3 regions of the Streptomyces sp. BJ20 genome follow, and region 1 is predicted to be linked to each of the others. Evidence: riboswitches for the same ligand, from Rfam matches in the RefSeq annotation. Region 1 holds a riboswitch; each other region holds the start of a gene.

Region 1 (3,265 bases):
GAACGTCGTAGGAGGTGGCCCGGTAGGTCTTCTTGTCGTCGTCGCTCTTGAAGGTGGTGGCGAGGTTGGGCGGGAGGACCGCGCCGTCGAGGTCGCCGGAGCGGAGCCGGGTGGCGCGGACGTCGTCGTCGGCGACGATCGCCATGGTGAGCTTCTTCACCTTCGGGGTGCCGCCCCAGTAGTGCGGGTTGGCCTTGAAGGTGAGCTTCTCGCCCTTGCGCCAGTCGGCGAGGACGTACGGCCCGGTGCCGACGGGCTTCGTGTTGAAGGGGCCGGTGTTGGGGTCCTGCCCGCCGGCGGCGTGTTCGGGGACGATCGGCAGCACCGTGCGGGCGGCGAACGGCGCGTAGGGGTGGTGGAGGGTGAAGACGACCGTGTCGTCGCCCACCGCCCGGACGTCCTTGACGGCCGCGAGTTCGCTTCTGGCGGTGTTGTTGGTGTCGTCGTCGAGGACCGTGCGGTACGTGAAGACGACGTCCCGCGCGGTCAGCGGCTTGCCGTCGCTGAACTTCACGCCCTTGCGCAGGGTGTACGTGTAGGTGCGTCCGCCGTCCGTGATCCGTGGAAGTGCCGTGGCCAGCGCGGGTTCCAGGGTCATGTCGGCCTTGCGGGCGAGGAGGCCGTCGAACAGCTTGGAGTTGCCGTCCTTGCCGTAGCCGAGGAGCGGGCTGAGGGTGTCGGGCTCGGTGGAGACGCCGATCACCACGGACTCGCCGGCCGCCGCGCCGTCCGTGGTGCCGGAGCCCGGCGCCGAGCAGGCGGAGACCGCCGCGGCCGTCGCCAGCACGGCGGCGGCACCCCGTATGCGTCGTCGGGTCGTCATCGAACCTCACATCCCTCTTGCCGGAAAATCGCTCCTGCATATTAGTTGCAGGAAGACCTTGCCCAGGACGGAGGCCCCCCAGTCACCCCGGTCGCCGCGCTGCCCGAACGCGCAGGTGCGCGCCGGAGTCCGAGCCGCCGGGCGCCCTCCGCGCGCCCCCGTCGCCGCTTGTCAGGGGGCCGCGACGGGGACTACTGTCACCACGCCTTGGTGACGGGAAATCGGTGCGATACCGGTGCGGCCCTCGCCACTGTGATCGGGAAGTCCGGCTCCAGCCCTCACGGGCAGCCACTGGGTTCTTCGGGACCCGGGAAGGCGGAGCACGGGCGGTGGTACCCGTCAGCCAGGAGACCGGCCAAGGCGCGTCAACCATCCACGAGGTGCTGGAGAGGGTCTGCTGAGCCATGCACATTGCCGAGGGTTTCCTGCCTCCGGCGCACGCGGTCGCCTGGGGCGTCGCGTCGGCGCCGTTCGTCGTCCACGGGGCCCGGTCGCTCGTCCGTGACGTCAGAGAGCATCCCGAGAGCACGCTGCTGCTGGGCGCGTCGGGAGCGTTCACGTTCGTCCTGTCCGCGCTGAAACTGCCCTCGGTGACCGGGAGTTGCTCCCACCCCACCGGCACGGGGCTGGGCGCGATCCTGTTCCGGCCGCCGGTCATGGCGGTGCTCGGGACCATCACCCTGCTGTTCCAGGCGCTGCTGCTCGCCCACGGCGGGCTCACCACGCTCGGCGCCAACGTCTTCTCCATGGCGGTCGTCGGCCCCTGGGCGGGGTACGGCGTGTACCGGCTGCTGCGCCGGTACGGCGTGCCGCTGATGGGCGCGGTCTTCTGCGGCGCGTTCGCCGCCGACCTGTCGACGTACTGCGTGACCAGCGTCCAGCTCGCGCTGGCGTTCCCCGACCCGGGCAGCGGGTTCCTGGGCGCGCTGGGGAAGTTCGGCTCCATCTTCGCCGTCACGCAGATCCCGCTCGCGGTCAGCGAAGGTCTGCTGACCGTGCTGGTGATGCGCCTGCTGGTGCAGTCCAGCAGGGGCGAGCTGACCCGGCTCGGGGTGCTGGTCACCTCGGTGGGCGGCGGCAAGCGCGCCGAGTCGGCCGAGGCGGTGGCCCGATGAGCCGCAACGCGAGGATCAACACCCTGCTCCTGCTGCTGGTCGCCGCCCTCGCCGTGATCCCGCTGGCGCTCGGGCTCGGCGACCACAAGGAGGAGCCGTTCGCCGGGGCGGACGGTGAGGCGGAGACCGCGATCACCGAGATCGACCCGGACTACGAACCGTGGTTCTCACCGCTGTACGAACCGCCGTCCGGGGAGATCGAGTCGGCGCTGTTCGCCCTCCAGGCGGCGCTCGGCGCGGGCGTCCTGGCGTACTACTTCGGGCTGCGGCGCGGGCGTCGGCAGGGTGAGGCGCGGGCCCGTGAGGCGGCCGGCGCGCAGGACGCGGACGCGGGAGTGCCCACCGGCGCCGACGGCGGACGGGACTGACAGGCCTGTGCTGCCGATCGACGCGGCGGCGCACAGCAGCCGCTGGCGCCGCCGCCATCCCGTGGACAAGGCCGTCCTCGGTCTCGGCCTCACCGTCCTCGCGATCTCGCTGCCCCCGTGGCCGGGCGCCGCACTGGTACTGGTCACCGCGCTGGTGCTGCTGCTCGGCCCGGCGGGCGTGCCGGCCGGGCGGCTGTGGCGGGCGTACCGGGTGCCGCTGGGGTTCTGCGTCACCGGGGCGCTGACCCTGCTGGTGCGGGTGGGCGGGCCCGGTGGTTTCCTGTCGCCCGCCCCCGACGGGCCCTTGCGCGCCGGGGAGTTGCTGCTGCGCACTTCGGCCGCCTCGCTGGGCGTGCTGCTGTTCGCGTTCACCACGCCGATGTCGGACCTGCTGCCACGCCTGGTGCGCGCCGGGGTGCCCGCGCCGCTCGTGGACGTGGCGCTCGTGACGTACCGGATGAGCTTCCTGCTGCTGGACTCGGTGCGCCGGGTGCACCGGGCACAGGCGGCGCGGCTCGGCCACACCACCCGCGCGGCGACCTGGCGTTCGCTCGGCGGGCTCGGCGCGACCGCGTTCGTCCGGTCCTTCGACCGTGCCGCGCGGCTGCAGACCGGGCTCGCGGGCCGCGGCTACGACGGCGCCCTGCGCGTGCTGGTGCCGGAGGCCCGGGTGTCCGTCCGGTTCACGGCAGCGAGCGGAACGCTTCTCGCGGCGCTGGCCGCCCTCACCTTCGTACTGGAAAGGCCCCTGTCGTGAGCGGATCCGGGCTGGTGTCACTGCGGGACGTGTCGTTCGCGTACGAGGAGGGGCCGCCGGTGTTCACCGGGCTCGACTTCGAGGTGCGCGAGGGGAGGGCGCTGGCGCTGCTGGGGCGCAACGGCAGCGGCAAGACCACCCTGATGCGGCTGCTGAGCGGCGGACTGCGGCCGCACGGCGGGGAGTTGCTGCTGTCGGGCCG
Region 2 (3,265 bases), 1.0 Mb from region 1:
GTCGGTTTCCTGGGCGTGCGGGGCCGTGGCGGGCGGATGGGTCGGACGGTCCCGTCCGCCGTCCCGCCCGGACACCGCCACGACGACCAGCCCGACGACGACGGCTCCGGCGACGACGCGTCCGGCCGCGCGTCCCCACCACCAGGCGGGACGGGCCGTGCCCGCGCCCCGCTTCGGCAGGCCCAGCCGCTCGGCCCGCCGGGCAGGTCGCAGCAGACGGGCCAACAGCAGTGCGGAGACGGGCAGTTGCAACAGCCACAGGACGGTGCGCGGCCACTCCCCGTACCAGACGTTGGTCCCGTACAGCAGGGTGTGCCAGACGCTCAGCACGTACACGACGATCACGAAACGGTGCATCCGGCGCCAGGTGTTCGCCCCGATGCGGTGCCGGACGTAGAACAACAGCCCCAGCGGAATCGCCAGATACAGGGCGCCCTGACCGATCGGGATGGCGACCTGGCCGGTTCCGGAGTCGTACCAGCCCGGCACGAAGGTGTCCGCGAAGGCCACCCACAGCCGCTCCGCCCAGTCCACCTTCGTCTCGTAGCGGACGAGTTCCGCCGCGAACATCAACGCGTGCGCGAACATCAGCGCCATGGTCGTCAGGCTCGTGGCGCGGTGCCAGCGCTCCAGCACCGGGCGGGAGACCGGCAACCGGGCGGGGCGCGGCCCCGACAGCAACAGGCCCAGCATGACCGTGCCCCAGGCCCACAGCAGGGCGGACCAGCCGAACGCCTGGCTGAGCAGATACATCCAGTAGGTGCCGGGATCGTCCATGAACGGCATCACCGCGACGGTGTCCGACTCGCCCGACTTCATGCGCGCCCACAGGAGGGCGAACACCAGCACCGTGACCACCACCGCCGCGCCGGCGTCGGGCAGGGCGGCCCGCAGATCACCGCGCAGAGCGACGCGGTGACCGGGAGGCCGTTGCCTTCCGGCCGGGGCCACCGCCCCGTCCTCGTCCGGCCTCGTGTCCGACGTCATCAGGGGGCCTCCCGGGCACGGGGCACCGCGGCAGCGGTGCGCAGGTGACGTGAGGCAACAAGTCTGGCTGACGGGGCAGTGATCCCCCGAGGCGCAATCCGGCCAGAGCCGCAGCGACAACTGGCCGGGAAGGCACCTGGTTTCCGCCTCCCCTCCACATTCAGGACAACCGTCGAAGCCCCACTGTCGCGGATGTACGAGCGGGCCTACGCTGAGGCACGCAGTCGGTTCGTGCCGCCCGTCCGACCGGACTCCCGGCGGCGCGACGCAAGAGGGAACCCGGTGCGAATCCGGGACTGTCCCGCAGCGGTGAGTGGGAACGAAAGCCGTCGGTGTCACTGGGCCCGCGCCAGGGCCGGGGAAGAGACGGCCGGTAGGTGTCCGCCCTTTCGGCGGACGAGCCCGCGAGTCCGAAGACCTGCCACTGCGCCCGCGTCCCGCGCGGGCTGTGCACGTGACCTCGTGGACTGGGTCGGCGGTACGGGCGGTCGTACGTCGTGCGGGTGGCCGCGCCTCCTTCCTGTCACTGTCCAAGGACCGGTACGGAGGAGGATGCTGTGCGGGACCCAGCCGCTTCGCTTCGGTCACTCCGCCCTCTGGTCCACATGTCGCCCGGCAGCCACCGACGGACGGCCCTCGGCCCCGGCGCGGGTGTCCTCATGGAACGGGGCCTGTCCCCCGGCACGGTGTCCGGTGTCTGCCACGGCACCCTGGGCGAGCTCTACCAAGGCCCGCTGCGAGCGGGCACCGAGCCTGAGATCGCGGTGGTGTCCTTTCCCGTGGACCGCCACTCCTGGGTGTACTTCACACCCGGGGCGGTGACGGGACCGCCGCGTACTCCGGCACTGGGTGAGAAGTCGGCGACAGCGGCGCGGCTCTTCCTCGACCACTACGGCCTCACCCTGCCCCCGGGTGACTGGCACACCCACTCCGAACTTCCGGCGGGTGTGGGAATGGCCAGCTCGACGGCGGACATCGTGGCGACACTGCGCTGCCTGTTCCGCGTCTTCTCCCTGCCGTACGACACGGACGTGCTCCTCGGCGTCCTCGCGGACATCGAGCGCGCCGACAGCGTCTTCCTCGACGAGTTCGCCCTGTACCTCAGCGGCCGGCACCGGGTGGTGCGGCGTCTGGGCCCGGACATCGGCTTCCACACCGCCTACGTCACGGAACCCGGCACGGTGGACACCGCCGCCGTCACTCCCCTGCTGCTGGACCACTACCGGCGCCGCGGCGAGGAGTACCAGCGGTGCCTGACCGATCTGCTGAAGGGTTTCGTTTCGGGCGATCCGGCCGCCGTCGCCCGTGCCGCGACGACCAGCGCCGCGTTGTCCCAGGAGGTGCTGCCCAAGGCGACCTTCGCCAGCCTGCAGGCCCATCGTGAGCGGTTCGGCGCCGACGGCGTCTTCGTCGCCCACACCGGTTGTCTGGCCGGCTATCTCTTCGCCTCGCGCCCACGGGCCGAGGTCAAGTCCGAACTCTCCGCGTTCTTCCACTCGCTCGGCCACCAGTGCACCTTCGCCCAAGGAGGCTACGGGTGATCCACCCCCACATCGCCGACGCCCTGAAGGTCCCGGACCTCGTCCGGCTCACCGACGGCCTGGTCCTGCTGCGGTTCGAGTCGATGAAGATCTACTCGGCCCTGGCCGCCGTCCGTCATCTGCTGGAGCGGGGCACGGTCCGTCCGGGCCAGACCCTGATCGACAGTTCCAGCGGCATCTACGCCTACGCCCTCGCGCTGGCCTGCCACCGGTACGGCATGCGATGCCACATCGTCGCGTCCACCACCGTCGACGCCACCACCCTCGCCCAGCTGGAGATCCTCGGCGCCACGGTGGAACAGGTCAGACCCTCGCGCGACCTCAGGCTGGACCAGGAACTGAGGGTGCGACGGGTGCGGGAGATACTCGCCGAGCGTCCCGGCCACCACTGGATGCGCCAGTACCACGACGACATCCACTACCTCGGCTACCAGGAGGTCGCCGACCGGATCACGGCGGAGTTCCCGCACGCGTCGCTGAGCGTCGTCGGCGGGGTGGGGTCCGGAGCCTCGACCGGCGGCATCGTGGAACGCCTGCGCGCGACGGACCCCTCCGTGCGCCTGGTCGGCGTCCAGCCCTTCGGCAGCGTCACCTTCGGCAGCCAGGACCACCACGACCCCGAGGCGATCATCGCCGGCATCGGCTCGTCCATCGTCTTCGACAACGTCCGCCACCACCTCTACGACACCGTGCACTGGCTGGACTTCACCCACGCCATGTCCGGCGCCGTCGCCCTG
Region 3 (3,265 bases), 1.0 Mb from region 1:
GCCGTTCGTCCTGTCGTCGCCCGGCTGGCTGTTCGCGGCCGTCACGACGCTGTTCCTCGCGATCACGGCAGGACACGCGCGGCTGCCCGGGACCGACGGCGCGCGTCCTCCCGCATCGGAGGACACGGCCCGCCCAGGTCTTCTGGCCGGCGTGGCACTCCTGCCCTTCGCCGCCAACGCGCTCGCCTTCTACCTCTACTTCCACTTCCAGCACTTCCTGGCGGTGTACGCCGTCGAGCGCGCCTCCAGCGCGTTCTACAGCGTGGTGCTGCTGCTCTGTTTCACACTGGTCATCGTCGTACAGCCGCTCGCATCCGGCCTGATCCGGCGCATGCCGTACTCCCTCGCCCTCGCGGTCGGCTTCACCGGTCTGGCGACGGGCTCGGCCGTGCTGGCGGCCGGTACCCGGGCGGCGCTGCTGGCGGGCGGGGCGCTGATCACCCTCGGGGACATCGTGCTGTTCCTCAAGAACGACCTGGAGGCGCTGCGCCGCAGCCCTCGCTCCGACGCCGTGGTCTTCGGTCAGCAGCGGCTGGCCGCGGGCCTGGGCGCCTGCGCGAGCGGCGTGCTGGGCGGGCAGCTGTACGGCCTCGGCGAACGGACGGGAGATACCGGATGGTTCTGGCTGCTGGCCGCCGTCCAGTGTCTGCTGCTTCCCCCTCTGCTGCTCACGCTGCGCCGTCGCACGGCGCGGCTCCCTGTCTCCGACGGCGACCATGAAGGAGCACTGACGCGCGATGGCACGGACGGGCGGATTCCAGGACGATGACTTCTGGACCGAGTTCCATGACTTCCTTTTCTCCGAGCAGCGCTACGAGCAGGCCGAGGAACTGCTCGACACCTCCCCGCTGTTCGATCTCCCCGGCGGGTCACGCGTGCTGGACCTGTGCTGCGGGCCGGGCGTGTTCACCGTCCCGCTCGCCCGTCGCGGGCACCGCGTGACCGGAGTGGACCTGAGTCCGGCCATGCTGGACCGGGCACGCAAACGGTCGGCGGACGCCGGTGCCGACGTGACGTACGTACGAGCCGACGCACGCGAGTACGAGGCGCCGGGCGGCTTCGACGTCGTGCTCAACATGTTCACCTCCTTCGGATACTTCGAGGATCCTGCCGACAACGCGCGCGTCCTGCGCACGATGTACGCCTGCCTGGCCCCCGGCGGCACGCTCGTCCTGGACCTCGCCGGGAAGGAGCTCCTGGCCCGCGGGGTCACCCCGCCCAAGGTGGTGCGGCGGGGCGACGACCTGATGGTGCAGACCGACACCGTGCTGGACGAGTGGGCGCGGCTGCGCAGCGAGTGGGTGCTGGTCCGGGGCGAGCGGGTGACGCGGACCACTCTGACCTGGTTCGTGTACAGCGCCGTGGAGTTGCGGCGGATGGTCGAGGAGGCGGGATTCGGCCGAGTGGAGGTCTTCGGCGGCTTCGACGGGCGCCCCTACGACGAGGACGCCGAACGGCTCGTCCTTCGGGCTGTCCGCGAAGCGTGAGGAAGGCGGGGCGTGCGGCCGGGCCCGTACGCCCTTTCGCCGTCGGCTCGGGGAAACGTAGGATCACCTGGTCATCGCCGCGACGGGAGACAGGAAGCCGGTGCGAATCCGGCACGGTCCCGCCACTGTGACCGGGGAGCGCCCCTCCGACATGCCACTGCGCCCAGCGCGGGAAGGCGGAGGGAACGTCGATCCGGGAGTCAGGACACTGGTCCGTCGCGGGCCCGATCCGAGGAGCGCGGACTCCAGGAGGCTTCACGTGTCCCCTTCGTTCACCCCTGCCCGCACACGCGGGCTCCTTCATGCCACGGCCGCTGCCCTGGCTCTTTCGTCCGTGCTGCTGACCACCGGCTGCGGCTCGTCCGGCGAGAGCGGCGGCGACGCGAAGGCCACCGCGGCCGTGCCCGCAGGCTTCCCCGTCACCATCGACAACTGCGGCGTGAAGACGACGTACGACAGGCCGCCGTCGCGGGTGGTCACCATCCACCAGCACCCTGCGGAACTCATGCTCGCCCTCGGCCTGAAGGACCGCATGGCCGGAACGGCCTTCCCCGACTCCGCCGTCCTGCCCGAACTCGAGAAGGACTACAAGGCGATCCCCGAACTGGCGAAGAGGGAACCGTCGTTCGAGACGGTCCTGGACGCCGAGCCCGACTTCGTCTACGGCGGCTACGGCAGCGCCTTCGACGAGAAGGAGGGCCGTTCCCGCAAGGCGTTCGCCGACGCAGGCATCGACACCTACCTCAACCGCGAGTACTGCGGCAAGAAGAAGGTGACGATGAAGGACACCTACGACGAGATCCGCACCATCGGCACGGTCTTCGGTGTCCCGGACCGGGCTGACAAGCTGGTCACCGACCTGCAAAGCCGCGTCGGCAAGGCCACCGCGGCGGTCGGGGGCGAGTCCGAAGTGTCCGTCTTCGTCTACGACAGCGGCGACAAGAGCGCCTTCACCGCCGGCGGCAAGAGCCTGGGCACCGAACTGATCCACCTGGCCGGCGGCGAGAACGTCTTCGCCGACCTGGACGACGTCTTCGGCGACGTCTCCTGGGAGCAGGTCGTCGAGCGCAAGCCGGAGGTCATCGCCATCTACGACTACGCCGGTGCCGGCAGCGTCGAGGAGAAGAAGAAGTACCTGCTCTCCCAGCCCGCGCTCGCCGACGTACCCGCCGTCAGGAACAAGCGGTTCGTCGTCCTGCCGCTGACCGCCACCCTGGTCGGCATCCGCTCGGCCTACGCAGTCGAGGACCTGGCCCGCGGACTGCACCCCGAGAGCTTCCGGTGACCCAGGCCGCCACGGGCACGCCCGCCCAAAAGGCGGCGCCTCGGCGGAAGACCACCAGGCCGGAGACAGGCCGTACACGGCTGGCCGTCACACTGCTGGCACTCACGGCGTTGCTCGTCGTCTCCGCCACGGCGGGCCTCGCGATCGGTTCCGTCCAGGTGCCACCCGGCCAGGTGTGGGGCATCGTGACGCACGCACTGGGCGCCGACTGGCAGCAGCCGGACTGGTCACGGGCCAGGGAGACCATCGTGGTGGACGTGCGGGCGCCGCGGGTGCTGCTCGGTGCGGTCACCGGCGCCGGCCTGGCGGTGATCGGCACCGCGCTGCAGGCCCTGGTGCGCAACCCGCTCGCCGAGCCGTATCTGCTCGGCGTGTCCTCCGGCGCGTCCCTCGGCGCGGTCTCCGTGATCGTGTTCGGGGTCACCCTCTTCGGGGCGCTCTCCCTGTCCGTGGCCGCCTTCTTCGGCGCCCTGGGCGCGCTCCTGCTCGTGTA

What was found. A riboswitch is a leader RNA that binds a small molecule or an ion and turns the genes downstream of it on or off. The one in region 1 is predicted to bind cobalamin.
Region 2: another riboswitch for cobalamin. It lies ahead of MTR79_RS13465 (hypothetical protein); the one in region 1 lies ahead of MTR79_RS08995 (energy-coupling factor ABC transporter permease).
Region 3: another riboswitch for cobalamin. It lies ahead of MTR79_RS13440 (ABC transporter substrate-binding protein); the one in region 1 lies ahead of MTR79_RS08995 (energy-coupling factor ABC transporter permease).

The regions. Positions count from the first base shown of each region.
Region 1 covers NZ_CP094918.1:1,956,433-1,959,697, reverse strand. The annotation lists gene MTR79_RS09000 (ABC transporter substrate-binding protein) at 1-823, opposite strand, end outside; cobalamin riboswitch at 1,015-1,198, shown strand; gene MTR79_RS08995 (energy-coupling factor ABC transporter permease) at 1,228-1,938, shown strand; gene MTR79_RS08990 (energy-coupling factor ABC transporter substrate-binding protein) at 1,935-2,306, shown strand; gene cbiQ (cobalt ECF transporter T component CbiQ) at 2,314-3,063, shown strand; gene MTR79_RS08980 (ATP-binding cassette domain-containing protein) at 3,060-3,265, shown strand, end outside.
Region 2 covers NZ_CP094918.1:2,958,271-2,961,535, reverse strand. The annotation lists gene MTR79_RS13470 (ferric reductase-like transmembrane domain-containing protein) at 1-987, opposite strand, end outside; cobalamin riboswitch at 1,257-1,407, shown strand; gene MTR79_RS13465 (hypothetical protein) at 1,647-2,528, shown strand; gene MTR79_RS13460 (cysteine synthase family protein) at 2,525-3,265, shown strand, end outside.
Region 3 covers NZ_CP094918.1:2,952,994-2,956,258, reverse strand. The annotation lists gene MTR79_RS13450 (MFS transporter) at 1-769, shown strand, start outside; gene MTR79_RS13445 (class I SAM-dependent methyltransferase) at 738-1,487, shown strand; cobalamin riboswitch at 1,577-1,698, shown strand; gene MTR79_RS13440 (ABC transporter substrate-binding protein) at 1,747-2,772, shown strand; gene MTR79_RS13435 (iron ABC transporter permease) at 2,769-3,265, shown strand, end outside.